One region of the Exiguobacterium sp. EF_C8 genome, then DNA from elsewhere that is predicted to be linked to it. Evidence: predicted binding sites of a transcription regulator. Region 1 holds the regulator's gene; the other holds the start of a gene.
What was found. Region 1 encodes Rex, which represses fermentation and respiration genes when NADH is low (regulators of the CRP and FNR family bind a similar motif). Its sites were predicted from a motif close to TTGTGAAATATTTCACAA; they were not measured.
Positions count from the first base shown of each region.

Region 1 (6,133 bases):
CTCGCCGACTTCCTTCAAGGATGCCTTGCCTTCACCTGACTTCGTCTCTGTGATGACGACTGGTGTCTTCATCGCAGCACGAAGATCCATCAGTCCAGCTCCCTCACGACGTGGGGAGTAGAAGTTGCCTGTTTTCAATTGTGCGTTGTATTTTCCTTGATCGAGTTGCGGACGCGATGTATTCATCAAGATGTTTTTGGCGAGTTTAACGCGTGTTGCACCAGTGACTTTGAAGTCCTTCGCAATCCGTTGCATGACGAGTGCTGTTCCTCCAGCGACGTGTGGTGCTGCCATCGATGTACCGCTCATGACGCCATACTCGTTATCATTAAGCGTCGAATAGATTTTCCCACCTGGTGCCGTGATTTCCGGCTTGAAGTCAAGGCTTGGCGTGACACCCCATGACGTGAAGTCAGACATTTGTCCTGCGACCGGGTTATCGGTTGAGACCGCTTTTCCGTCAAATGTCACTGCGATTGCCTTGCCTTCTTTTGCTTTTGCTTCGAGATCATTCCCGTCCGCGATGCTAAGCGTCACGAGTGGAATCGTCGGATTGTTGAGCGCCATGCTGACGTAATCCCCATGATCGACTTTACCACGGACGATGACACCTGCTGCGCCTTGCTTCTCAGCTTCTGCTTGAATCATGCTGTAGTTAAAATCACCTGTCCGCACGACGAAGACGACTTTCCCTTTGACGTCTTTACCTTCATAGTTCGAAGCTTGACCGTCACCGACATACACGACATCCTTCTTCTCTTTATCGAAGACGGCAATCGGATTCGGCGAATCTTGTTTTTGGTATGCCAAATAACCGGCATCCTGACCGTCGATCGTCAGCGCCATGCCTTCAAGCGTCAATTTTGTATTTTCGAGTGACGCGACTTGGAGCGCCTGGCTCGTCAATCCTGGTGCACCAACGACACCGATATCCGGGTTTGCTGTATATGGATTACCCGCACCATGACCTGCAAACGCCGAGTTACCAGCAGAGATCGCACACAAGATACCGTTGTTCATCGCGTTGACGATCGCGCGTTGCTCCGGATCATCTGCGTTGACGAACGATGCCGTCGAACCCAGGCTCATGTTGATGACGTCCGCTCCAAGTGCGATGGCATCATCGATTGCTTTGATGTAGATATCACTAAATGTCGATGGCATCCCTGGATCGTTACCGAAGACCTTCATCGCGAGGAGCTGTGTTTCTGGAGCGACCCCTTTAATGCCGCCGTTCGCTTCATCCCCGTTTGCTCCGACCGTACCTGCGACGTGCATCCCGTGCATCGATGCCCCCGCACCTAAGTCACGGATTTCGCTGTCGTGATCGGCATAGTTATAGCCGTACGGTACTTTTTCCGTGAAGTACTTTCCTTTTAAGCCTTTTGTTTCTTTCGCACTCTCGACCTTCGAAGAGGTTAAATCCACCTTTGTCTCTGGACTCAAGACCATGTCCTTGTGAGATGGATCAATCCCCGTATCGATGACCGCGACGACGGTTCCTTCCCCTTTGAAGCCATAGTCCTGCCACGTTTCCTTCGCATTGACCATGTCCTTGCTGTACAGCATGTCTGGCTTGGCACCTTTATCTACGGTTGGGCGCGCATATTCGTGCGCGATATGTACACTTTTGACTCCTTCGAGTTGTTTGATATCTTCGATGTCACCGAACTTCACTTCACCACTGAATCCGTTGATGACGGTTGTGAAGCTTTCTTTATATGTAACAGGAATCGCCTTTTTAGCGATAGCTGACTTGACTGATTTTTGGACGCTGACGAGTCGATCCTTGATCGATTCCTTTTCGGCATTGCTCAATGTGCTATACCGCTTGTTTTGAGCTTGGGCGATTTGAATCGCCGGTTTTTGTTCCATCTCGATGACGACTCGGACTTTATCCGATTGTTTGTAGTTCTTTTCTTGCCCCGATTTCTTCAGTGAGAGCGCCTGCGGTTTTTGACCCGTCGCTTTGTCTTGCGAGGACAGTGCACCTTGCGCACTGACTAGATTGGAAGACGTCATTAAGACGGCTGCCATAAGTGCAATCTTCTTCTTCATGCGTTCGTTTCCCCTTTTCTGTAAAACCATAGTAGTAATACTAATAAAACAGTTTAAAGAAAATTCTGTATTTTTAGTTTAATGAAGTTAATGGAAATAAACAATTTATATTTGTATATTTTTTTAATTTATTTCTTTTTGGTGACATTTTATATTTGGAAGGAATTTAACTGGGAACATAAAAAAACTCCTCGAGCACTCGAGGAGTTGAACGTATGCACTTGGTGGAGACTATCGGGATCGAACCGACGACCTTTTGGCTGCCAGCCAAACGCTCTCCCAGCTGAGCTAAGCCCCCATGAATTATCTTTAGTATACGCATCGCTAACTGCTTTATCAATATAAACATAACGCTTTCATAAAAAAGAATTCCTCCCGAAATGGCTGGAAGGAATTCACGATTCATTTATTCAATTCACGCATCAAATCCGCCTGTCGTTCAAGCTCTGCCTGTTGCTCGAGGATCAAGACCTTTTTATACGTCCGCGCGGAAATCAAGATACTGATTTCATAGAGAACGAACAACGGCACTGAGATCATCAAGTGTGACGTCACGTCCGGCGGTGCGATCAATGCCGCAACGACGAACAGCGCGAAATACGCATATTTCCGATTCTTTCGCATGAAATATGGCGTCACAAGACCAAGACGTGTCAGGAACATCGTCACGACCGGCAATTGGAAGAGAAGACCAAACGGCATCGTCAACCGGATCAAGAAACTGAAGTAGTTTTCGACCCCGATGACTTGCTCGATCCCCAATTCTTTCCCGAGATCCGTTGAGACTTCGAGCAAGAAGGGAAGCAACCAGAAATACGAGAAGGCTACACCAGCCAAAAATAGAAAGAAGATGACTGGAATATATGTCAGTGTTGCTTTTTGTTCCTTTTCATAAAGCCCTGGTCGGACGAATGCCCACAGTTGATACATCCAGAACGGTGACGCTAAAATCAGCGCGATGATGAACGCAAGATTCAAATACAACATTAAAGGATCGGCGACGTTGAAGGCATTTAATCCGATACCGAGCTCTTTTAAGTCCGCTTGCAGAAAACGGACGAGCGGTCGGACGAGCGGAAATGCGACAGCGAACAGGACGACGACGATGAGGAGCGACCAGACAATCCGCTTACGCAGTTCGTCTAGGTGCGACGTCATGCTTTGTTCTTGATCAACCGTCATGATTCAATCACTTCTCTTTCGGTTCGTCCTTTTTATCGTCGTCCATGATGCCGTTCGTGGCATTCTTGAACTCTTTCAATGTTTGACCGGCAGCACGACCGAATTCCGGTAACTTCTTCGGTCCGAAGATGATCAACGCGACGACAGCAATTAATCCGATACTCGCAGGTCCGATACCTAACGTGAGCGGGATAAGGTTTTCCATTATGATTTCACTCCTTCAGCTGATTGCGAATAATGCTTCATGAAATAAACTAACGACTGCAACTCGATCGATAAATCGATGTGATGAACCCGAACGCTCACTGGCACGTTCAACCGTGCAGGCGTGAAGTTCAGAATGCCTGTCACACCATACTCGACTAACTCATCCGCTACTGACTGTGCGAACTGGGATGGAACCGTCAAGATGGCGACATCGACCTGATTCGCTTCGATTTGTTCTTTCATGTCCGAAACATGATAGATTGGAACGTCATGCGTCGTTGTTCCGACCTTCTCTTCGTCCGCATCAAACGCAACGACTATCCGAGTACTATTATTCTTTAAAAAGTTATAATTTGCAAACGCTGTTCCGAGATGACCGACCCCGATCAAGGCAACATTCGTCACCTCATCTTGATTCAAGGTTTTCCGGAAAAACGTTAAGAGATGTTGAACGTTATATCCATACCCCTTCTTCCCTAGTGCCCCAAAGTAGGAAAAGTCGCGACGAATCGTTGCTGAATCAACCTTCACCGCCTCGCTTAACTCAGCAGAAGAGACGCGGAGCTTACCTGAATTGTATAAACTTTGGATGAAACGATAATATAGCGGCAACCGTTTTGCTGTCGCTTGTGGAATTTTTGTGTCTGGTCCATTCATCCTGCAGTTCCCCCTTCGGCCACATCCATCGTGGCACCCAAATCTTTGCAAAAAGCTTTCTACTCTCCTTGATTGTAAACCACTTCACATAGAGTCACAAATAATATATTCCGCAGGACCTCGCGCTTTTGTTCGTGATAGACTAAAGGGTGGAAGGATGGATGGAAATGATACTCTTACAAGTCAACCAACTCTCGAAATCATTCGGCGTCGAGCCGATTTTAGAAAATATCAAACTAGAAGTACAGGAGCGCGACCGAATTGCGCTCGTCGGTCGAAATGGTGCCGGTAAATCAACCTTGCTCAAAATCATCGCTGGTGAACTCAGTCATGACTCGGGCGATATCATGAAAGGTAAAGATGTCAAAATCGGTTATCTCGCGCAAGACAGTGGTCTCGAATCGAACGAGACGATCTGGAACGAGATGCTGACCGTCTTTGAACATCTGCAAGAACAAGAACGAACACTGCGCCGGATGGAAATCGAGATGGGCATGGAGCACATCTTGAACGACCCGGTCGCGTACGATCGTCTCTTGAAGACGTATGATCAAGCGCAACACGACTTCTCAGAAGCCGGTGGTTATCAGTTTGAGGCGAATATCCGCTCCGTCCTGCACGGCATGCGCTTTTATCCAGACGATTACTCGCGCCGGATCCAGACATTGTCCGGGGGTCAACGGACACGGCTCGCCTTAGCGAAGATGCTCCTGCAAGCACCAGAGCTTCTCATTCTCGATGAGCCGACGAACCACCTGGATATCGATACGCTTGCTTGGCTTGAAAGTTACCTCGGTGGTTATCGTGGTGCCGTTCTGATCGTCTCGCACGATCGGTACTTCCTCGATCAAGTCGTCAATGTCGTCTATGAGCTCTCTCGTAATGTCTGTCGTAAGTTCACGGGGAACTATACGAAGTACCTCGAGCAAAAAGCGGCATTGTACGATCAAGAAATGAAACAGTTCGAACAGCAGCAAGAAGAAATCGCAAAGATGCAGGACTTCATTCAACGAAACATCGCTCGGGCGACGACGACAAAGCGTGCTCAAAGCGTTCGAAAACGGCTCGAGAAGGTCGACCGGCTCGATCGACCAGATGGAGATGAACGCAGTACGGTCCTGTCCTTCCCAATCGAAAAACAGAGCGGGAATGACGTTCTTCAAGTCAATCAATTGGCAATCGGTTACGAAGAAGCTGTCTCAAAAGACATCACGTTCCGCTTGCAACGCGGTGAATCACTGGCACTCGTCGGACCGAACGGAATCGGGAAGTCGACGCTCTTAAAAGTCCTCGTCGGTCGTTTACGTCCTCTCTTCGGTGATTTCCGTTTCGGAACTGGCGTCTCGATCGGGTATTACGATCAAGAGCAAGCGGAACTCAATGACCGGAACCGTGTCATCGATGAGATTTGGAACGAATGGCCACTGATGCGCGAACAAGAAGTCCGTTCTGTGCTCGGACAATTCCTGTTCAGCGGCGACGATGTCTTCAAAATCGTTCATGAATTGTCTGGTGGCGAACGCGGACGTCTCGCGCTCGCAAAACTGAAACTCCGGAAGACTAACGTCCTCATCCTTGACGAGCCAACGAACCACTTGGATCTTGATTCGAAGATGGTCCTTGAGAACGCTCTCGTCGACTATGAAGGTACGCTACTCTTCGTCTCCCATGACCGCTACTTCATCGATCGGATCGCGACACGCGTCATCGAGATGAGTGAAGCTGGTGTGACAGAATACCTCGGCGATTATTCGTACTACACAGAGAAGAAGGCCGAACAAGAAGAAATCGCTCGCCTTGAAGCCGAAGAGGCAAAAGCGGCAAAAGTCACGGCATCGAAGACGATCGACAAAGAAGCACAGAAAGAAGAAAAAAAACGCCGTCAGCAAATCGAACAACTCGAACAAGATATTGAACGGCTCGAACAGCGTTCAGCGGAAATCGAACAGTTGCTTTGCGAACCGGAAGTCTTTAATGATATTCCAAAAGCGACAGCGTTATCTGCGGAACGGGACCAGATCGATGTCGA
Region 1 covers NZ_CM143264.1:2,900,001-2,906,133, forward strand. The annotation lists gene ACY2IG_RS15270 (S8 family serine peptidase) at 1-2,058, opposite strand, end outside; tRNA gene ACY2IG_RS15275 (tRNA-Ala) at 2,281-2,356, opposite strand; gene tatC (twin-arginine translocase subunit TatC) at 2,461-3,240, opposite strand; gene ACY2IG_RS15285 (twin-arginine translocase TatA/TatE family subunit) at 3,248-3,445, opposite strand; gene ACY2IG_RS15290 (redox-sensing transcriptional repressor Rex) at 3,445-4,104, opposite strand; gene ACY2IG_RS15295 (ATP-binding cassette domain-containing protein) at 4,272-6,133, shown strand, end outside.

Region 2 (6,133 bases), 1.1 Mb from region 1:
ATGATAACAAATATTCATTCTTTGTCGGTACTGATATCCTACATCCACTACGCGAAAAAGCTGTAGCACTTTTTTGCTACAGCTTTTTGTCCACACCATATAATGAACTTAGACGTATTTTTTCATCCAAATATCATCACGGTATGTGCCATCTTCTAATTTTACGGAGTCTGGATCTTCGGCATATACTTCAAAGCCGAGCGATTCGTAAAGACTTTGCGCTGCTTCATTTCCTGATAATACGGCAAGAATGACTTGCTCAACGTCTGGTAACTTCTTCGCCTCGTCGATCAAGGCCTCCATCAGAGCACGACCGGTCCCTCCACGATATGCAGGCGAAACATATACTCCGGAAATCATCGCTTTGTGCGATTCACGTGACAGTTCATATGGCTTGACCTGTCCAAACCCAAACAATACATCGCCGTCGAACATACCGAGCCAAATCTCATCGGAGTCGGGTTCTCCTTCTAGACCTTCTCGTACTTCGCGGAGCGGGGTTTGCTGTTCATCGTCAAACGAATGACCGAACGCATCTGGATGATTCTTTAATCCCTCAAGGCGTAGATTCCAGTATTGTTCTGCATCCTCTTTAGTTAATTTTCGAAAAGTATACATGACTGTCGATTCTCTCCTTTTTTGGGTTTCATGACGTACAAATAATAACGGAAAAACGCTTCTATCTCTTACTTAACCCTTTTCTAGTAAAATAAAACCTAGATTTTTTTCTCTTTCAATTTCACTTAAATACAGTAGTGATGTTTGCCTCTTTTTTTCTCATAACAAAAACTCAAAGGTGGACACTAAGATACAGGATCACCATTTGAGTTTTTAAGCTCTCTATTTATGAGGTTTTCGTCATGCTTTGCGCCGTTAATCTTGCAAGACAGGTTCGAGTGTCTGACGCAATACATCAGCAGAATGATGAAACTTCTTCATTTCTTCTTCCGTCAACGCGACTTCAATGATTTCCCGCACACCTTGACGATTGATGATCGCCGGTACTCCGATGTGAATGCCGGAAATCCCGTACTGCCCATCTACATACGCCCCGACCGTCAACAAACAGTTCTCGTTCCCAAGGATGGCACGCACGATTCGAACAAGTCCAAGTCCAATCGCATAATAAGTTGCTCCTTTACGTTCGATAATATGATAGGCAGCATCCCGAACGTTGATATAGATTTGATCAAGGTCTGCTTGAGAATAACGATCGTCCTCAGCAAGTAGTTCATCAATTGTTTTTCCATAAATACGGCTATTACTCCAGGCAGCGAATTCCGTATCTCCATGTTCTCCAAGAATGTAGGCATGGGCATTGCGAGAATCGATGTGAAAGTATTCTCCAAGCATTTGACGCAGACGTGCTGTATCGAGCACCGTTCCTGATCCAAATACGCGTGATTTTGGAAGACCGGAATATTTCCAAGCCAGATGTGCCATGATATCAACCGGATTGGAAGCCACGACGATGAGACCATCAAAACCAGAATCCATAATCTGACGAATCATTTCTTTCATGATCAATGCATTCTTTGCGACGAGATCGAGTCTCGTCTCTCCTGGTTTTTGAGGAGCTCCCGCCGTGATGACGACGACCTCAGCCTCTCGGCAGTCCATATAATCTCCAGCCCAGATCCGCATCGGTGAAGAACTAAACGGGGTTCCGTGGTTCAAGTCCATCGCTTCACCTTCTGCTTTTGCTTTATTGACGTCAATGATGACAAGTTCCTCACAAAGTCCGGCTGTTGACATCTGATAAGCAAAGCTTGAACCGACCGCACCTGCTCCGATTAACGCCACCCGTGTTACTTTCGCATGTAATTCCATCTCGTTATGTCCACCCTTTCATTCGTTCTAAGAGTTTGTTAACTATCTCACAAATAAATTGTAACATCTTTCACATTCTTTGTAATATGTGAAATTAATCACATTTGTCCATTTTGTGTCATCGATATCCTAACATAAGGAATTACCCTGTCCTACTTTGCACTTACCAGAATCGGACGATGATAAACCCGATTCCACTCGCTAGACCACTCGTCATGACGTTTACCGCATCATTTCCAAGAAACCAAATACCCGATACGTAAGCTGTCGGTTGTCCATGATGCTCTCGTTTTTCCGTACGTTCCCCGCAAACTGAACATTCATACACGCGTTGCCACATTGCTCCAAATAGTGTATCGAGCAGACTTCCAAGGACACCGATACCTGCCACAAGTAAGGCCTCTGTCAAAGAAAGAGAGAAGATCCACTGCGCTGCTAAAGCGATGAACGCAGCTCCAGCAATTGTTCCTAACGTTCCGATTAACGACATCGCTCCGCTCGTTCCTGCTGGTACCCGTCGTAATGTTTTCAAAGACCATGGATCACGTCTTGAGAGTGGACCGATTTCCGAAGCCCATGTATCGGCATTCGATGCCGCGATGACGAATAGGAATAACAAGAGATATGCAAAATTCATCGTCATGGCGTAGGCTATAGCAGCGACGAACGCTACTCCTCCATTCGCAAGTACTTGCCATCCGTCACGTGCACCCTCTTTTTCGACGATCGCGTCCACGGATTTTTTTCTAGAACGCCCAATTTTCGATAAAAGACTCGAGCTGCCAAAGAAGAGTAAGAGCACCACTAAACCTTTCAAGCCGAATCCAAATGAGACACCACTGCCGACGAGCATTGTCAAGACAGCCCCGCTTGTCGTCAACAAGCGAAAATATCGTCCAGTCCAGGCGAGAATGAGACAAAATAAAATCGTAACACTTAACATCGGATAACCTCTTGGTCCGTGACGATGAGATCAACTGGGATATCGAAGTCCTCCACTTCAAAATCTGGAAAGAGCTGTTCTGAAAAGGCGATGGATACTTTACAACCTGTGTATGTCACGAGTGCACGATCATAATAACCGCCTCCCCACCCTAAGCGATAGCCATCCCGTCGATAGGCGCGTCCCGGAACGAGACAAAATCCCGCTTGATCAAGTGTAGTGCGACGAGCTGAATCCATTGGTTCTGCGATCCCCATCTGATTATGCTGCAATTGATCTTCTGGTCTGTATTCATAAAAGACCATCTCTTCTCCGACTACTTTCGGTATCAAGACCGTCTTGTCCTCTTGCCACGCTTGTTTAATCAATATGCTTGTATCACATTCATTTCGAAATGCTAACGTGATTGCGACACAAGTCGCTTGTTGCCATTCAGGCAATAACAAAACATGTTCGTGTATTAACCGTTCCTTTTCAGCACGGTTCTCCATCACATCTAATCTTTCTTTGATCAGACGGCGTACTTCTTGTTTGTTCATAACTGTCTTCCTTTCCACAAAAAAAGCCATCACACGAAGTGACGGCTTCCATCTCAATTATTTCACTTCACGGTGAAGTGTGTGTTTACGGAGACGTGGGTTGTATTTCTTCAACTCAAGACGCTCTGGGTTGTTACGCTTGTTCTTTTTAGTGATATAAGTACGGTCACCAGTTTCAGTGCAAGCTAATGTGATTTTAACGCGCATGGAATTCCCTCCTATCTAGCTCTCGATGTATCAAGTGATTTTGCTTTACATAAGGTTAAGCATACTCAAGTATCGTACCAAGAAAGGAAAGGAATTGCAACTGTTCATCCGTTCTTTTTCGGATTCGTCACGTGTTGATATGGTTTTTCAAGGTTCTCTTCAAAACGAAGAGGTTTCTTTTCAACGTGATACTCCTGTTCCACCCCGTTGCGTGACTCTTCCCGTTCTAGATAAACGACAGCCGATTGACGCAATGCGTCTCCTTCAAGTCGTTTTAACGCAACGACCAGACCACCTGAACGATCCGGAGAACGCTCACTCTCGACATCATAAACATTACTGACGAGTGGCAACTCTTTCATCTTGGCGATTGCCTGGGCAGCTGACGCTGTTTCCATATTGAAGTTATGGACGACTTGGAAGTCAACGATCTTCGCCAAGGCTTGCGCCTGACGCAAGAAGGCTAGATTTAACGCAGCCAGTTGATTGTATGTTTGAACGAGCGGTAGACCTGTCACTTGTACCCCGTATACATGTACACCCTCCTCGAATCGATACGCTTCAGGATGTTCCGTTACGACGTAGACGTTCTCTCCCGCTGCCGCTAGTCGTCTAGCTACATCACGAACTGGACGGTGAGATTGTTCGTAATCCCGAGTGAACATTAGAATACCATCCTTGTTCAAAGCAGCATCGCGTTTGACCGCAACATAATAGTCATGAGCCGTTAAGAAAACATCTGGTTCAATGTCTTCATCTTGCAAGAACGGATATTGTTGATAACGCCCTTCCAACCAGTCCATCGTTAATTCTTGTGCATCGAGACGACGTTCGGTTTCTTCAAAACGTAAGATATGCTCACGGAACCGGTTCGCAGCGTACTGTGCTGTCGTCTGTCCGTCTAAAATGAACGGCCAGTCACTTGAGACAGCAAGTAGATATTCTCGAATGAGCTGGCGTTTCGCCTTGACAGTCAATGCATCTTGATGACGATTTCGCGCAACGATTCCTGCTAGTCTCTTTTCGAGCTGGTGGAGATGGCGAATCATCCAGTCGTTGCGCTCGTTGATCCAGACTTCCGCATAGCCTTTTCGTCCCCACGTTCCCATCGCGACATGTGCCGTATCGATGTCTTGGAAGTGACGTTCGAGGAACATAGCTGGTGAAATCGACTCAATCGCCTGATCCTCTAGACGTTCCATCGCTTTACCAAGGAAATCAGGTCCTTCGAACCACCAGTGACCAAACAATTCAGCATCAAATGGTGCTGTGACGAGAAATGGCGGGAAGTCTTGTCCTTGATATGCATCTAAATGTTCACCAAGTGCTTGAGCAAAATCTGCTGCATGCTCACTTGTTCGTTGCCATGCCCAGTCACGCACGTAATAGTCTTTTTGATCCGTCTCACCTGTTACACGATGCAATTTCAAACCGGTATCATAACGTAAGCCTTCCGGATGCATGAACTCAGCAATTTGATCCCATTCCCGATCATACGCGAGATCCCGATAAAACTCACGATAATCAGGATGTCCCGGATATCCGATGACAGAACTCCAGATTTTTCCGGAAATGATTTGATCACGCGGGAAGAGTGCTACGCCGTGTGGAGAATAGACGGGTGCTCCAATTCCGTGTTTTGGTGCTGGATCGGCGTTTAAAATCGAATGTTCATCGACGAACGTATAGCGAATGCCTTCCTCATATAAAATTCGATCAAGTCCTGGCGTATAGGCACATTCCGGCATCCAAAGACCTGATGGACGGAATCCGTAATGGCGTTCAAAACAGTTCAAGCCTGTCTGAATTTCAGAGCGCGCCGCTTGTTCAGACAACATGTGAGGACTGAACCCGTGTGTCGCCGTACAGGTAATCAAATCAAGATAGCCTTGCTCTTTGTAATGGCGGAATGCCCGGTTCAAATCTTTTTCCCAGTGAAGGAACGTATTCAATAAATCTTGATAGCGGTCTTGATAGAATAAAAGAGCATCTCGTTCCTTTTGGTCAAGCTCTCGCTCCAGTTCCTGACGAATCAAACGTAATGTGTCCTCGATATGCTCGATGTAGCGGTCTTGAATCAGTGGATCGGCAAGCATCTCGATGACCGGCGGTGAAATACTGACTGTCCAACCGAGCGGACGTGATAAGCGGTCGACTTCCCACAATAATGGAATGTAGGTTTCTGAAATCGCTTCATACATCCACCGTTCCTCGAGACGATGCGCCTCTTCATGACGGATATATGGTAAGTGTGCATGTAAGACGAGTGAAAAATATCCTTTTCGCATAGCTTCTCTTCCTTTCCTCTCTCTAATTCCATTATCGGACGCGATCGAAATAAGAATACGGGCGTAATACCTCGACCCATTCCGGCTGTTCGACCTCACCGTATTGCCAATGATGCACGACTTCGGCGAAGCGTCCGTCTGTGACTGGTTCGTCACGTGGTGTCTCGACTGGTTTCGAACGTAGTACTGGAACGAAATCTCCATCAATCGTTTGAATGCCCCATTCAATGATGTATGTAGTATTCGGGGCAACTGGTCGAACGAACCAAGCATTCGTCATCTCAGGCAGTTCGAACTGATACGTACGATTCGCTTGTCCTTGTTCG
Region 2 covers NZ_CM143264.1:924,850-930,982, reverse strand. The annotation lists gene ACY2IG_RS04795 (GNAT family N-acetyltransferase) at 109-618, opposite strand; gene ACY2IG_RS04790 (L-lactate dehydrogenase) at 874-1,830, opposite strand; gene ACY2IG_RS04785 (DUF92 domain-containing protein) at 1,994-2,773, opposite strand; gene ACY2IG_RS04780 (5-formyltetrahydrofolate cyclo-ligase) at 2,767-3,312, opposite strand; gene rpmG (50S ribosomal protein L33) at 3,370-3,519, opposite strand; gene ACY2IG_RS04770 (1,4-alpha-glucan branching protein domain-containing protein) at 3,624-5,807, opposite strand; gene ACY2IG_RS04765 (DUF4912 domain-containing protein) at 5,839-6,133, opposite strand, start outside.
Region 2: ACY2IG_RS04790 (L-lactate dehydrogenase) is a predicted target of Rex. The motif match lies at 1,917-1,934, and genes of this name have one in related genera.